Linked DNA regions of Breoghania sp. L-A4. The protein of the gene in region 2 interacts with the protein of the main gene of each other region in a pairwise test. Links are inferred from orthologs where the notes say so. Each region holds a gene or a part of one and is shown on either strand. Other genes may lie near its edges.

Region 1 (4,809 bases), 2.0 Mb from region 2 along the record:
TTTGTTATTGTGTGATCGAGTGTCGAGGCACCCGTCTCTGTGTACCAACCTCCGCCCAGAGCCTTGTAGAGCGCAATCCAATAGCGCACTGCGTCGCGGCGAATGCCAATGAGCGTGATTTCCGCCGCTTGCGCCGTGCGGCGCGCGTCCTCCCTGTCGAGCAAGCTCACACCTCCGGCTCTCCAATTGGTATCGACCGAATTGAAATAGGCGCGATAATTGCGCGCTGCGATGAGCGCATCGCCAATCCGCTTGCGGGTGCTCTCCACGCGCACGAGAGCGGTTTCCACTTCCGAGACCGCGTTCAACACACCCGATTTGTAGTTGGCGACTGCCGTATCATAGTCGGCGATTGCGCTCTTGACCGCGGCGCGGCGAGACCCGCCGTCGAAGACGGGAATCGATAGCGCGGGGCCAAAGGACCATGGTGTCGACTGACCCGTCAGCGATGAGCTGGACAAGGTTATCGAGCCGCCGAGGCTCAAGCTCGGGTAGAGGTCCGCCTTTGCGGCGCCGATGTCGGCGACGGCGGCCGCGAGTTCAAGCTCAAGAGCGTTGACATCAGGGCGCTGGCGCAACACATCAGCCGGGACATGCGCGATCTTCAGGTTTTTCGGCGCTGGGATACCGCGCTTGCCCTTGGCCAACAGTTGCCGGACACGCGGTTCATCGTCGCCAGTCACTTGGGTCAGTGATTTGATCAGAACCTCGCATTCGGCGCGCTGCCCCGTCAGGGTCGATGAGGAGGACGCCGCGCTCGCCCGAGCCAGGGCGAGATCGGCACTTGAGATCAAACCTGACTCGGCCGCCTTTTCGGTGGCGCGAATGGTCTCTTTTTGCGACCTGAGCTCGGCGCTATACGCATTTTCAAGCTGCCGGCAGGCGCGGTATTGAACGTAGTAATCGGCGACTTCCGCAGCGAGGGATGCCCGAGCATCGTGCCAATTGGCGATTTGCTCGTGAACCCGCAGGCGCGCCGCCTCGCTGTTCTTCCGGTTTTTGCCGAAAAAATCGATCTCCCAGGAGGCATCAAGGCCGCCGCTCGTCGTCGTGGACACTGAAACCCGGTTATCGCTGTCACCATCGGTGCCGGATCGCGTTAGGGAAGCAGAGCCGTCCAGTCCCGGGAACAGGCCAGCTTTTGCGGACGCCAGCGTTGCGCGCGCCTTGTCGATGTCGGCGATCGAAGAGTCGAGGCTGGGATTTTCCGTCTGCGCATCGTCGATGAGCGCTGTGAGCGACGAATCGTTGAATGTCGACCACCAGGACACGAGATCAGATGTCTGGCCATCATGGGGCAGCGTGGCATGCCATATACTTGCGATTCTGGCATCGGCTGGCCTGAGTTCGGAGAAGCTTGCGCAGCCTGAAAGAAAAAAGCTAATTAGAATAGCGCTATAGCTGAAAATGTTACGATTTTCCACGCTCATCACATTCCTTTACGATCTTGCACGCTGCCGGAGAAGTTAGACGGTCTACTGTAAAGTGCCGTCAAATATCAGTTAAGATATGTAAAATTTGGTGCTTCACCCGACACTGTTTTATAGGTTCTTGTGGCACGAGTAATGGATGTTCCGCATGGAAAAGGTTTTGCTGGTTGATGATGATGTGGAGCTTACGACGCTCCTTAAAGAATATCTTGTAGAGGAAGGTTTTGAGGTTTCGACCGCTCACGATGGGCGCACCGCAATCGGAATAGCATCCTCTAACACCGTCGATATTATCGTGCTCGACATCATGATGCCGCACATGAACGGCATTGAGATCTTGCAGCGTATTCGCCGCAAGAGCACCGTGCCGGTATTAATGCTCACTGCGAAGGGCGATGACGCCGACAGGATTGCCGGGCTCAACCTCGGCGCCGACGATTATGTGCCCAAACCCTGTTCACCCGGCGAACTTGCCGCACGGTTACGAGCGATCCTGCGCCGCGCTGGCCTGGCGGCCGGGGCCGCTTCCGAAATACTGCGGGCAGGAGAGCTAATCATGCATCCAGGAAGCCGGATTGCCGAGTGGCGCGGCGAACCGCTGGAACTGACTGGCACCGAATTTACTTTGCTCGAGGTCCTTGCCCGCAACGCTGGTCAACTCGTCTCGAAACAGGAAATATCCAAACGCGCATTCGGCCGACCCTTGACGCCGTTCGACCGTCGTATCGATGTTCATATCAGCAGTGTCCGCCAGAAGCTGGGGGCAAGAGATGACGGTCAATCCTGGATCCAGTCTGTACGAGGACAGGGCTATCAGCTTCTGCAGGACCGATAATGCAGCGCCTTTTCTGGAAGTTCTTCATCATCATTTGGTTGGCCATGCTGGCCTCGATCGCCGTGTTATTTGCCGCGAGTTCCTTTTTTCAGATCACGCCGCTCGCCAGTGAGATCCAACGTGGACAGCAGACCTTTGCACTTGACGTCGCGATGCGGCTGTTGACCCACGAAGGTGAGAACGCCGCCATTGCGTTCGCGATCCAAGCGGCCAACGCGCAAAAGTCGGTCAAACTGACGGTCGCCAAACAGGAAGCATCCGCAGGCTGTGAAATCAAAACGCAGGGTTATCAGCGTACTGTTGAAAGAAATGGCGCTTGCTACAGTATTGTTCTTCACGCTCACGAGCAGGGCTTTGTTTCGGCAACTTGGCCCAGACTTGTGCCTTGGCTGTCTGCTTTGCTGGCGGCGGCAATCGCTGCGTTCTGGCTCGCGCAGTATCTTGTCCGGCCTGTCGGCTATTTGCGCAGCGGGCTGAGTGCTCTTGCACGCGGCCGCTTCGACATGCGCATCGGCGATAAAATGAATGGCCGTAAGGACGAGGTCGCTGCCCTTGCGTATGACTTCGATACCAGCGCCGCGCGTTTGGAGCAGCTGCACAAAACCCAGCAACGCCTGTTTCACGATGTGTCGCACGAGCTGCGCTCGCCGCTGTCGCGCCTTCAGGCTGCGGTCGGCGTTCTACAGCAGAACCCGGCCAAGCTCGATGTCGTGATGGAACGTATGGTTCGAGAAGTCGAGCGCATCGACGGATTGATCGATGAGATACTCACGCTCGCCCGGCTGGTGGATGGATCGAGGGATGCGATCGAATTGCAGACGCTCGATGTTATCGAACTGCTAAACGATATTGTCGCGGATGCGGCTTTTGAGGCTCAAGCCCGCAAGATCGCGGTCACGCACCAAGGCGCGCAGTCATTCGTCGCGCAAGTCAACGGGGAACTGATCTATAGGGCGTTGGAGAATGTCATTCGTAACGCCGTCAAATACACGTCTGACCGCGCGAAGGTCTCCATTCGATCTCAGGTCAAAGACGATAGGCTGCATATCCTCGTCGTGGATGAGGGCCCAGGCGTGGCCGAATCCGATCTGGAACGGATTTTCCAGCCATTTTCGCGCGGTGAAGATGCCAATGTCCTAAATGGCTACGGCCTAGGCTTGGCAATTACCAAGCATGCCATCGAAAGACACGGCGGGGCGATCTCGGCCACGAACGCCGACGGTGCAGGTTTGGCTGTCGCGATGGACATCGCGCGATCAACCCATTGAGGTATCCATGCAGCAATATGGAAACGATATCAGACTGACGACAAACCACCTCAGTGATCTCCGTCGTTCTCGACCTTGTGCCGAGGATCCATTCTTTCAAGGGCTTATATATGATCGGGACAGGCAAGAGCACGACGAACGAGAGGTCGGTGGGCTTTGTCATCAAGCTCGCTATTTGCCTGCTTTTCTGTCTCGTTGCTCACGAACGGTCATCTGCTCCCACTCTGTATTGGAGTATGTTCGAGTCATTTGTCCGTCCCTTGTCGTCGGTCAAGTGCAAGCGCCGAGCCGGAGCCGGAGAGGTAGTAAAATGCTTTTTCCAGACAGGCTTGCGGATCGCCGATCCTGGATAAAGTCTTTCCGACTATTTTTCCAGGATGACGATGGAGAGGGCGGAATACATCGTTATTGTTTCAATCGCCACTCCAAACACGTGAGGCGAAGCCGGGCGTTGATCTGGGATCCGCGCACCGGTCCCGGGTCTCGCTTGCGCTCGCAACCGATGCGCCGCGACCTCACGGTTTCAATCGCCAAGCCCTCGTCCGCCGGTCCCGGATCTCCGTTGATCCCGCGTCCACACGTGACGACGGTGACGAAAACAGTCCCGATGCCCCGTATCGAAACCGGGTTGATGACGAAAGCCAAACAGAGACCACATCCGAAGCCGTTGATCCTCATCTTTGATTTAGAATAAAGACTTTCAACGGAGATCGCCGCTTACTGCCCCGGTTTCCAAAGGAGTGCACGCTTTTGAATATGCGCGGTATCACGAAGAAAACGGCTGTCCTGATGGTGGTCCTGCTCGCGGCGGGGGCCGCGGGCACGTGGAACTGGTGGCAGAATCAGCAAGACCAACTGCCGGAAGGCATCGTGTCCGGAAACGGACGCATCGAGGCGAATCAGGTCGACATTGCCGCGATATCGGCCGGGCGCATTAAAAACGTGCTGGTCCAGGAAGGCGATCTGGTTTCAGCCGGGCAGGTGCTTGCTCATATCGATACGACGGAGTTGCGGGCCCTGCGCGCGAAATATGCTGCGGATCTTGCCGCTGAGGAAGCCTCGATGCAGGAAGCCAAAGCCACTGTCGTTCAGAGAATGGCGGAGTTGGCCCTTAAGGAAGCGAACCTGCGCAGGGCGCTCTCTCTGTTTGAAAGGGGCACTGTCAGCGAACACTCCCGTGATGAGGCGCAGAGCGAGCACGATGTCGCGAAAGCCATTCTCGAGGCAGCCGGGAAGAACGTTACGGCCCGCGAGCGCTCCATCGATGCGGCGCGTG
Region 2 (4,902 bases):
CCTGATCCAGCCGGATGCCCTTCAGCCGCTCTTCGGGCTTGAAGTAGCTCGGCCATTCCCATGCGGCGATCGCCACGTTGATCGAATTGTTCTGCGCGGAAACGCCCATCATCTCGCTGCCGCGCCAGGCGACCGGACGGACATAGGCGTCGACCAGCTTCATCCGCTTGAGGAGTTCCACGGTCGCGTCGTTGATCTGCTCAGGGGTGTAGGGGATCGTGAATCCCAGCAGACGGCCGGACTCATGCAACCGCTCGGTGTGCTCTTCAAGCTTGAACACATGGCCGCCATAGGCGCGCTCGCCCTCGAATACGCAACTGGCGTAGTGCAGACCGTGGGTCAGCACATGAATCTTCGCGTCCGCCCAAGGCACGAATGCGCCGTTGTACCAGATTTCACCGTCACGCTGATCAAAAGGCAGCCCAGCCATCTCAAGCTCTCCAAGTTCGGGCGCACACAACAGCGGGCCTCATCGCCCGCCAAATTTGATGCTCATCGCCGGCGCAAAAACACCCCGCGCGACGCGGCGGCTTTGCGTTGCAACTCAAGTACCGATATCGTTCCACAACAGCAGTGTGCCGGAACCGACATCCCGTGGCTAGATCGACACGACAGGACCGGACGGAATGAACCGCCTGCTGAGTACGATCGTTTCGTCTTAGCGGTCGCTTTAGTAACAATCGATCAGAAATATGTCAATATGGCTGACGTAAATTTCAATATGCCCAAACAATGGACGGATGCCGCCCAGGCCGCAGGCATGGACGATGCCTCGGGATCGCTTGAGTACGAGTTGATTGAATTGCTGTTTTTCGCCTACCGGGATTTCATCTCGGACCCGGACGAAATCCTCGCCGAATACGGTTTCGGGCGCGCGCATCACCGGGTGCTGCATTTTGTCTCGCGCAATCCGGGCATCCGCGTGACCGAACTTCTCGACATTCTGAAAATCACGAAACAGAGCCTCGGCCGGGTTCTCAAGCAGCTCATCGACGAGGATTTCATCGAGCAGCGGACAGGTCCGCTCGATCGCCGCCAGCGGCTGCTCTATGCGACCGACAAGGGTCGAGCGCTGTCCGAGCGCCTCGCGGCCCCGCAGTCACGGCGTCTTGCGCGCGCGCTGGCCGAATTGCCCGAAGGCGGCCACGAGATTGCCCGACAGTTCCTCTATCGGATCATCGACGAAAACGAACGCGCCCGAGTCGCCCATCTCGCCAACAAGCGCTGAGCGACCCGCCACCGTGTCGACGATCGAAAGGACACCCATGCCAATCGCGCACCGGCCCGCCGCGAACGCGCCCGCGACATCCGCCCTCCCCGACGACGCAGACCACTTGCTGGTGGTCGATGACGACAACCGCATCCGCACCCTGCTGTCGCGATTCCTGAGCGAGAACGGCTTCCGGGTGACGGTGGCGGCCGACGCCGCCGAGGCGCGGCGGCAGTTGCGCGGACTGACGTTCGATCTGCTGATCCTCGACGTGATGATGCCCGGCGAGAACGGGTTCGATCTGGCCGGCGACCTGCGCCGCAATTCCGACGTGCCGATCCTGCTGCTGACCGCGCTTGCGGAAGCCGACGACCGCATCCGGGGCCTCGAGATCGGCGCCGACGACTATCTCTCCAAACCCTTCGAGCCGCGCGAACTGCTGCTGCGCATCGGCAACATCCTCCGGCGCTCCGGCCCGAGCGCGCCGGAGGCCCTGAACGACGTGCGCTTCGGCCCCTTCGTGTTTCTGTGCGAGCGCGCGGAGTTGCGGCGCGGCGACGAACCCGTCCGCCTGACCGACCGCGAGCGGCAGATCCTGTCGATCTTCGCCACCAAGCCGGGCGAAACCATTCCCCGCCACATGATCGTCGGCAACGAGATCGGACAGGGCGAGCGCACCGCCGACGTGCAGATCAACCGGCTGCGCCGCAAGATCGAACCGGACCCGGCCAATCCGGTCTACCTGCAAACCGTCCGCGGCGTCGGCTACCGCCTGCTGATCGACTGAGACCACCATGATCGCCACCATCGGCCACAGGATCAGCACCGCGCTTCAGGTTTCGACGGCGCCCTTGCGCGCGCCCTATCGCGCGGCCGCGGGATGGCTGCGCCGCTGGGCTCCCAAATCGCTGTATCCGCGCACCATCCTGATCATCGTGCTGCCGATGGTGCTGCTGCAGTCCGTGCTGGCCTTCATGTTCATGGAACGCCACTGGGAGACGGTCACCCGGCGCCTCTCGACCGCCATGGCGCGGGAAATATCGGCCCTCATCACCGTCATCGAGACCTATCCTCAGGACGCGGACTTCGAGAAGATCACCGCGATCGCGTCGGACAAACTGGGGCTTTCCATCTCGCTGCTTCCGCCGGCGAGCCTGCCCGCGCCGCGCCCGAAGCCGTTCTTCGATCTGCTCGATCGCACCCTGAGCGGCGAGATCGGCCGATACGTCGGCAAGCCGTTCTGGATCGACACCATCGGCCGCTCGCAGTTCGTCGAAATCCGCGTCAAGCTCGACAATCACAACATGCGCATCATCGCGCGGCGCAGCCAGACCTACGCCTCGAACTCGCATATCTTCCTTGTCTGGATGATCATCACCTCGCTCGTGCTGATCACCGTGGCGCTGCTGTTCCTGCGCAACCAGATCCGGCCGATCATCCGTCTCGCCGACGCCGCCGAGAGTTTCGGCAAGGGCCATCCGATCGGCAACTTCCAGCCGCGCGGGGCCCGTGAAGTGCGCCGCGCCGCCTACGCCTTCATCGAGATGCGCCGCCGCATCGAGCGCCAGATCGAACAGCGCACGACCATGCTGGCCGGCGTCAGCCACGACCTGCGCACGATCCTGACCCGGTTCCGCCTGCAACTGGCGCTGCTGGGCACCGGACCGGAAATCGATGAGCTGCGACGCGACGTCGACGAGATGAACACCATGCTGCAGGCCTATCTGGCGTTTGCCCGCGGCGACGGCGACGAGCAGCCCGACAGCGTCGACATCGCCCTGCTGATCGAGGACCTGGAAGCGGACGCGGAGACCGCGGGCAGGCGCGCGTCCTCATCGTTTGACGGCGATCCGATGGTGACCGTCAAGCCCAATGCCTTCCGCCGTTGCCTGACCAATCTGACGGGCAACGCGGTGCGCTACGCCAAGAGCATGAGGATTACCGGCAAGCATTCCGGCGGCTGGCTCACCGTCACGATCGATGACGACGGCGAGGGAATCCCGGCCTCCGACCGGGAGACTGTTTTCAGGCCGTTCTTCCGCCTGGACGCCGCCCGCAACCAGGACGAGGGCGGCACGGGCCTCGGCCTGTCGATCGCCCGCGACATCGCCCGCGGCCACGGCGGCGACATCACCCTGAGCGACAGCCCGATGGGCGGGCTGCGCGTCATGGTGCGGATTCCGGACTGAAAGCAGGAAGGTGCTCGTGCGGCGCTAGAACAGCCGCACGCCGTTGGCGACCGGCTTGTCGACGGACGCCAGCACCACCTCGCCCGCCTCGTCGGGAAAGCCCAGCGTCAGCACCTCCGACATGACCGGGCCGATCTGGCGCGGCGGGAAATTCACCACCGCCATCACCTGACGCCCGACGAGCGTCTCCGGCGTATAGTGTTTGGTGATCTGCGCCGATGACTTGCGGATGCCCAGCACCTCGCCGAAATCGATGCGCAGGATATAGGACGGCTTGCGCGCCTTGGGGAAGTCCTGCACCTCGATGATCGTGCCGACCCGAATGTCCACCTTGAGAAAATCATCGAAAGCGATCGTTTCGGCCAGCTCGGCCGTCATGTCCTTGTGCATTGCGTCTCTGTCAGCCCGTCTGTTTCACATCGCCGCCATCATGCCGGATTGGCATGGTCCGTGTCACCAGCCGAGTCCGGCCCCCCGGTCGTCCGCCGGGCTCCGCCGCGCCGCGCGGACCGGGAGAAGCGCTTCAGCGACGCCAGGAACGCCCCTGCCCGGTCGATACGGCCCAGGATCGCCGCGCCACGCTTGAGTTCCGTGTCCAGCGCCGCCATGGTGCGCGCCTGACCCGGGTCCTCGTCCGTGAACCAGACACCCATCACGCGGGCGAAGGCAATCGCCAGCCCCTGGGTCTTGGCCGCGCCGTGCAGGCCCGCCGACTCGATCCCCGCAGCCGACAGCATCCAGGCCTGCGATCGTACGGCGATGCGGTTGAGCTTGGCGGCCAGCGCCGGGTTGCGCCAGGCCTCGTCGGCGAGAGCGCGCAAGGCCGGCTTGTCGGGCGCAAGGGCGTCGAGCCGGCTCATCAGCACATCGAACAGGCGATCGAGCGGCGGCTCGTCGGCCAGATCCGGATCCAGACCGTCGAGCACCTTGGCGTCGATGCGCCGGAAGAAATCGGCAAGGATCGCGATACGGCCGTCATAGGCGCCACGCAAGACGGACGGCTTCACGCCGGCGCGTCCGGCAACCTCCGTCATGGTCACGGTCTCCCACGGCTGCTCCGCCAGGAGCGCCATGAAGGCTTTGATGATCGACGTGCGTGTTTTCTCGGCCACCATGATCCGTGTCCTTGCTGTCCCGGAGCGTCCTCCAAAACAGTAGGAGCCCGGGATGCAAAAGGGAACCGCCTGCGACAACGCGCGCCCTCAGGGCGGGACGACGCGCGGCGGCGAACGCCACGCGTCGAGACTGGATCAGCCCGCCAGCTCGCGGGACCGTCTGGCGGCGGCGGCGATCGCCGCATCGAGCAGCGGCTGGAAGCCGTTTTCGGCCATAAGCACCTCGAGCGCCGCCGCCGTGGTGCCGCCGGGCGAGGTCACGTTCTTGCGCAAGGTGCCCGCATCCACGTCGGAGCGATACAGAAGCTCGCCCGCACCGGCCACGGTCTGACGCGCGAGCGTCATCGCCAGCGCCTCGGGCAGGCCCGCCTTGACGCCGGCCGCGGCC

Evidence for each region.
Region 1: the proteins of D1F64_RS17295 (region 2) and D1F64_RS08445 interact in binary tests that used the Escherichia coli proteins (3 or more experiments, as listed by UniProt). The link is inferred for Breoghania sp. L-A4 from one-to-one orthologs.

Annotation. Positions count from the first base shown.
Region 1 is NZ_CP031841.1:1,820,206-1,825,014, forward strand. Bases 627-3,421 are described here. They hold D1F64_RS08445 (response regulator transcription factor), read left to right. Parts: upstream 627-1,578; coding sequence 1,579-2,265; downstream 2,266-3,421. Other genes in these bases: D1F64_RS08440 (efflux transporter outer membrane subunit), read right to left, coding at 627-1,430; D1F64_RS08450 (HAMP domain-containing sensor histidine kinase), read left to right, coding at 2,265-3,421. Outside these bases: more of D1F64_RS08440, read right to left, coding at 1-626; more of D1F64_RS08450, read left to right, coding at 3,422-3,533; D1F64_RS08455 (HlyD family efflux transporter periplasmic adaptor subunit), read left to right, coding at 4,290-4,809. UniProt on the Escherichia coli protein: Response regulator member of the two-component regulatory system CpxA/CpxR which responds to envelope stress response by activating expression of downstream genes including cpxP, degP, dsbA and ppiA.
Region 2 is NZ_CP031841.1:3,783,496-3,788,397, forward strand. Bases 1,314-4,201 are described here. They hold D1F64_RS17295 (ATP-binding protein), read left to right. Parts: upstream 1,314-2,004; coding sequence 2,005-3,399; downstream 3,400-4,201. Other genes in these bases: D1F64_RS17290 (response regulator), read left to right, coding at 1,314-1,997; D1F64_RS17300 (tRNA-binding protein), read right to left, coding at 3,424-3,789; D1F64_RS17305 (TetR/AcrR family transcriptional regulator), read right to left, coding at 3,828-4,201. Also shown: D1F64_RS17280 (branched-chain amino acid aminotransferase), read right to left, coding at 1-430; D1F64_RS17285 (MarR family transcriptional regulator), read left to right, coding at 701-1,228; more of D1F64_RS17290, read left to right, coding at 1,266-1,313; more of D1F64_RS17305, read right to left, coding at 4,202-4,514; proC (pyrroline-5-carboxylate reductase), read right to left, coding at 4,650-4,902. UniProt on the Escherichia coli protein: Histidine kinase member of the two-component regulatory system CpxA/CpxR which responds to envelope stress response by activating expression of downstream genes including cpxP, degP, dsbA and ppiA.